Regions from separate parts of the Anaerobacillus sp. MEB173 genome, predicted to be linked through region 1. Evidence: riboswitches for the same ligand, from Rfam matches in the RefSeq annotation. Region 1 holds a riboswitch; the other holds the start of a gene.
What was found. A riboswitch is a leader RNA that binds a small molecule or an ion and turns the genes downstream of it on or off. The one in region 1 is predicted to bind cyclic di-GMP.

Region 1 (3,202 bases):
ATAACCTCATTTCCACTATTTTTAAAGGTTTAAGTACAATCAAATAGTGATAGGAGGAATTCATATGGAATCAGTAAAAAGCTATAAAATTCACTCTGAATCGATGGTATTGAGGCCGGTTTATAATGAAAGCGGAAAATTATGTACGATAGTTGATGAACTTTATCAAAAGATACTGGTATTAAAAAGTCCCTATTCGATTGTTCGTGAAAGTCTCAATTTTTATGGTGGAGGATACGAAGGTACAATTGAAGCTGCTAAAAAAATTTTAGGTAATAAAAAGATGCTGCCGATTTGTATTGCTGCACCGTTAGACATTTATTTTATTCCGATGACTTCAGCAAAAAGTCACGATTGTATTTGGTTTGCACTAAATCATATGGTACATGTAGAATCTAGCACCGATAAAATGAAATCGCTTGTAAATCTAAAAAACGGTCAAAACGTTGTCGTTAATTTACAAAAAGGGATTGTTGAATCGAAACGCTATCGAGCTGCATACTTGAAAGAAACCATTTCACGCAGATTAGAAGAGCGATGCTGTAATGAAAGAACCGGGGGAATGGTTGTTGGTAGGTGATTTACGCGGGAATTTGGTGGAATTGCATCGGTTGAGTGTGGGGTTGCACGAGTATGCAATGGAATTGCACCAGGTTTGAATGCAATTGCACTTTTCTCCTTTAATGACCATTTTAGTTTATCGTTCAAACTAATGAGAGAGGTTACTTCGTGAAAGTAAGAGGTTTTCAGTACATAGGAGAGTGGGGAAGGCGAAATGAGAGGGCGATTGCTGGAGAAGCAGAAGTATAACTTTGAGGACCTAAATACATTTATTTCTCAAAAAGGGTCGATTAATTTAAAAGATTTGGTTGAAACAGATATAGATGGGCATTTATGTACTTTGTTTGTTAACCACACTCTTATTGTGAAAGATGTGGAAGGGCTTGCCCTAATTAAATACGATGATATAGAGTTTATTCACGGTGTTGTGGATGTGTATGATCGTGTTCTTCGTGAAAATCTATATAATTTTTCAATGGACGATACGAGTTCAAAAAGTATTGAAAATGCTCATATTGCTGATATTATTATTCAATCTAATCTAGTTATAAACGTGATCGAGCTTAACACTGCAAATCATATTCAACACGCACCTGGTGAGACCATTGCATTAGAGAACAAATATTTAATCGAGCTTTATACGGGATGGCATACTCAACTGCACCATAGGGAACATGAATTTTTTAAATTGTTTTGTTGATATGGCCAGTGTTCCTGTCCCCACGTTTCACCGAAAAACGATAAAAGATTGACTTTATTTTTATATATCTTTATGAGATGATATATATGGAAAATTGAGATTCCTACGATAAATGGCAAACCTAGTAAAAGCTAGGGACGCAAAGCCACGGGCCTAAAGTAAGTAATGTTTACTATGGTAGCCGGGTTACCGAAAAGGATTAGTATGTAAAGTGAGAGTTTTGTTTATTTACTATATAGTTATGGTTTATTCCTGAAGCAACTACTAGACATTCTTGCTAAAAATGGATACTACCTATATTAACCTTTACAAGTCCACTATTCTTTTTGGTGGGCTTTTTTATGTGAAGCTAAAAAAGGGAGGTTAAATTTAGGCCGCACGAGCATTTTAAGATAATTTTTTGGATAGGAGTTGTAAGGATGAAAAGTCTAAGATTGAAGATATTAAGTGGGTTTGGGTTAGTTGTAGTAACTGTATTGATTATGGGTATATTTGGATATGTTGGCATTTCAAATTATACAAAAGACGTAAGGGATATGGTAGAAGAAGAATATACATTATTAAAAGAAGCAGAGGAAATGAAACATAATGTCACTTATCGGGTTGTAACAGCTCGTGGTTATGTTTTATACGGGGATGAAAAGTATCTAAATGAATTTATAGATATGACCGAAGATGCGATAGCCATACAAGAAAAACTTTTAGATGAGTTCAGTAAGGATCCTGAGTACTCCAATGCCATAGAAGTGGCCGATGAAAATACTAGAAGGTGGAGAACATTAATTACTGATGATATTGTTCCAGTTTTAGATGATCATAATGGTATATATGGCAATGGTGATTCCAACCAGTATTCTCATACATTTAAAAGGCCTTCCTTTGAAGAAACGATTAATATAATGGAGGAATTTTGTACAGTCTATGCGATTGAAGCCATTGAAGCCTGGCAGGATATCTTTGATTTGCAAGATGCAAAGATTGTAGAACTTGAAAAAGAGTTAATCAAAAGTGGTCAATTATTACAATGGATATTTATCATTATCTCAATTTCAGCAATTGTTATTGCAATTACAGCGGCAATCATTATTGCTAATATGATTGTTAAACCTATTTCTACTGCTGCGAAACGTTTAGAGGATGTTGCCAACGGTGATCTTACTGGGAAACCACTTGCAGTTAAAACGAAAGATGAAGTAGGAAAACTAACAGAGAGTTTAAATCAAATGGTTGAAAACTTAAGAGGCCTTGTAGGTGAGGTTGAAGGTTCATCAAGAACACTTGCTTCATCTTCAGATTATATGGCTGCATCGAGTGAGGAAATAACAAATGCAATTAACATTATTTCAAAAAATGGACAGATAACATCAAATGACGCTGAAAAAGGCAATCAAACAATGTTAGAAGTCTCTGCAACATTACTAGAGCTTTCATCATTGATTCAAATTGCTAAAGAAAAGTCATTCTCATCTGCTGACAATTCGAAAATTACATACGAAACAGCCAATAACGGTAAGAAAACAGTTGAAGAAGCAATTAAGTGTATGGAACGAATAAAATCTTCAACCGATGAAACAGAGCGTTTTATTCAAACTTTGGATGAGTATACAGAAGAGATAAAAACAATTACTGAAATGATTACAAATATATCTGAGCAGACTAATTTATTAGCACTTAATGCTGCGATTGAGGCAGCTCGGGCTGGAGAAGCAGGTAAAGGCTTTGCCGTTGTAGCAAATGAGGTTAAGAAATTAGCTGAACAGTCTAGTCAAGGTGCAACAAAGGTTGCTGAATTAATTTTACAAATTTCCAATAGTACAGGTGATGCTGTTCAGGCAATTAAAGATAGCAAATCACAAGTCGATAAAGGCTCATCAATCGTTAGTGAGTGTGGAGTTTCATTAGAGGAAATACTCCAAGCTGTAGACAAAACTGTTGGCGATA
Region 2 (3,202 bases), on a different contig from region 1:
CTGTGTAAGTTTATATCCATATGTTCCGAAATTGGATTGATTTGGAGAAGATTCACCTGATTGAGCAACCTGTATAAACCGTCCTACAACTTCTGCACCTTGGTTTGTTGAAGAGACACTTTCGATAAAAAATGAAGCAAAACCAACAACACGAACTTGTTTTATTTGATTTTGATCCAATTGAACCGGCTCATAAATTGGGACGAGCACAACACGAGCACAGCCTGGTGGGTAATTTAAATAGGTAGCATTGGGACAAGCTGATATCCTCGGTTGTATCCCATCCCTCGTCGGCCCGGCAAGGTTTCCGGTTTCCGTACTTAAGGTTGACCCTACCTTTAACTCAAATCCATACCCATTCATTAAATCCGTCGTGTAGTTTTTGGCACCGGGACCTGTTAAGGCGATTGCCCCAAAGTTCCCACTAGCCGAATCACTGACCTTTAACGTTTGACTAACACCAAAAGCTAAATTATGAGTTGGTTGAACGCCTAAAGGAATCGCTCCTATTCCAGATTGGATTGGGAGTAAGTCAACTCTCGCCCTTGCTTGGATGGTTGGTTCACTAATTCCGAGTACAGTCGCAAAGTGCATTGTTGCTTGTTTATTTGCGGTGACCTCAATGGATGTATTTTGAATCCTTGTTGAAAAATGACTCAAATCACCTTGATTAAATTGTATCGTTTTATTGACTTCTCCTTGTGCTTTGGCATGAAAACTCGGAAGCTCCTGCGCACCCGCTAATGCCGCCGCATCAACGATTTTTTGGAGTCTGTTTTTTTCAAGGTAAAGGGAACCCGCATCAAGGACTAAAGCCATAAACCCGATAAAAATTGACATACTAAATGCCACTAAAACAATAACAGCACCATCTTCTTTTTTTAGAAAGTTATTCAGCATCATTCAATCCTCATTACCGTTTTCGATTGCAGCACTACGGTTTCAGGTAATATTTCTTTAAACAATGGAATGGAGAATGTTACTGGATAAGACAAATGAACGGTGACATATGTGCCACGCGATCGACTTCCCTTTGAAGGTGAGATTGAAACGTTCATTGCACTTGATGTTAAGGTTGGAGCAGCTGCACTTATCCTTTCATGAATTTGTGCATCCGTTCCACCAACACTCGCTACTCTGGCAGCTTCCCGTCCTGCATGCTCAAGAGTAAGATAAGAATGGAATATACGACCGAAGTCAATAATTCCAAACAATAAAAATAAGAGTATCGTTAATGATAAAGCTAATTCAACAGTTGCTTGACCTTTTTGTGATCTAATCAAAATACATTCACTCCCGTGTAGCAAACTGTACCTAAAACGATCGCCACGCCGTAGGGAAAAGCATGATGGTATTCATTTTTATTCAAACTGTCCAGTGATCTAAGTTGAGCTGAAAAGAAAATTCGCTTTAACGTATTTATTAGCTCTTTTTGCTTAAGTAAAATGACGAAGGCAATCATTCCGCCAATGATTGTAATATAGATAAAGGAACCGAAAACAAAACCTGTTCCTTGTAATGCACCAATTGCCATAAGTAGCTTGACATCACCTGCGGCCATTCCTCCTAACACATAAGGGATCACTAATAACCCAAATCCCATTAAGAAGCCAAATAAACTAAATAAAAACCCTTCCCAGCCGAGTGTTGCAGTGTTAATAATAAAACCTAACAAGATAGCAGGAAATGTAACAACATTGAAAATTTTTCTGTTTTTCAAGTCAGTAAAGAATGAAATAGCTAAAATGATAAAGAGGATTGCAATTGTCATGAAAGATCACCTCGAAAAAAATCCTACTTTCTGCTGTAGATAAAGTAGGATTTTTAGAATTAACATATAATAGTTGTTAGGAATTTAGTAATAAGTAATGACCCTTATTTCAGAACAGACTCTTTAAGTGCCTCAACCTTTGTTTTTAAAGTATCACCAAAGGCAACAAATGCTGCAATTGCTCCAACTGCAATTACTCCTAAAATTAAGCCGTACTCTGTCATTCCTTGTCCTTCTTCTTCTTTTACAAATCGTTTTACTGCGTTCATCATTGCGTGTGACCACCCTTCAGAATATAAAATTATTTTAATATAATGTCATAAAAAAATACTACCCCCGAAGATAGTATCAATGTGATCACTATTTCCGGCAACTGGCTGGCATATCGTTTTTGATGAAGCCCCTCTAGTTTTGCGTCTCAAGGTTTCCCTTGGTTTGCCTTTATCATTTTTTATTTATCTATTAATTTAAGATAGAGTCTTTTAACGCTTCAACCTTAGTTTTTAATGCATCTCCAAAGGCAACGAATGCTGCAATTGCTCCAACTGCAATTACTCCTAAAATTAAGCCGTACTCTGTCATTCCTTGTCCTTCTTCTTCTTTTACAAATCGTTTTACTGCGTTCATCATTGCGTGTGACCACCTTTCAAAATGTTTGGTTTTTGTCATAAAAAAATACTACTCCCCGAAGAATAGTATCTGGTGATCACTATTTTCGGCAACTGGCTGGCATATCGCTTTTCGATGAAGCCCCTCTAGTTTTGCGTCCCAAGATTTCCCTTGGTTTGCCCTTATCATAATTTTATAAAAAGCAACAACAAGCTTCCTGTTTGTTGTTGTCGAAGTGTGTCATTGCTTATGAACTAATATTATCACCCGAATTAATATTGTACAATAGCAACATTATTCCTCTATTACCAAAAAATACACCTATATTAAATCGTTTATTTTACATATAATACGCTCAATCTTAATAAAATAAGTCCGTTATATCTACGTTTTTTTAATGTTTGTTACTATTAATTATGAGATAGAGTAAAAGGTCGTGAGGAAATGAAATTAATTTCAGGGAATCAAATACATAATATTCCAATAACAATTTCAAATTATGATACATTTTTTCAAAGAACAAAAGGGTTAATGTTTCGTTTTAAGCCGATTGTTAATGAAGGAATAATACTTTCCCCATGTAATTCGATTCATATGTTTTTTATGTTTTTCTCGATCGATGTTGTATTTATAAATGCCAATAATGAAATTGTTTTTGTTAAGGAACATGTAAAACCATGGACAGCAATTTTTCCGGTAAAAAATGCAAAAGCAGCAATCGAGTTACCGGCTGGTACCATTTCAAAATATTCCATTCAAAAAGGAGACAGAATTGAGCTTTAGCAGAAAAGCACCAGAACATTACCCCGAACAAAAAATAAC

Region 2: it holds a riboswitch for cyclic di-GMP, as region 1 does, so the genes downstream of both, ACJ2A9_RS01495 (Flp family type IVb pilin) here and ACJ2A9_RS17900 (methyl-accepting chemotaxis protein) in region 1, are expected to answer to the same signal.

What each region holds. Positions count from the first base shown of each region.
Region 1 covers NZ_JBJMAU010000011.1:68,771-71,972, reverse strand. Annotated here, with positions in the region: gene ACJ2A9_RS17910 (competence protein ComK) at 65-580, shown strand; gene ACJ2A9_RS17905 (hypothetical protein) at 776-1,261, shown strand; cyclic di-GMP riboswitch class I at 1,366-1,455, shown strand; gene ACJ2A9_RS17900 (methyl-accepting chemotaxis protein) at 1,681-3,202, shown strand, end outside.
Region 2 covers NZ_JBJMAU010000001.1:300,992-304,193, forward strand. Annotated here, with positions in the region: gene ACJ2A9_RS01480 (pilus assembly protein TadG-related protein) at 1-900, opposite strand, end outside; gene ACJ2A9_RS01485 (TadE/TadG family type IV pilus assembly protein) at 900-1,283, opposite strand; gene ACJ2A9_RS01490 (A24 family peptidase) at 1,280-1,771, opposite strand; gene ACJ2A9_RS01495 (Flp family type IVb pilin) at 1,876-2,043, opposite strand; cyclic di-GMP riboswitch class I at 2,137-2,221, opposite strand; gene ACJ2A9_RS01500 (Flp family type IVb pilin) at 2,234-2,401, opposite strand; cyclic di-GMP riboswitch class I at 2,486-2,571, opposite strand; gene ACJ2A9_RS01505 (DUF192 domain-containing protein) at 2,825-3,163, shown strand.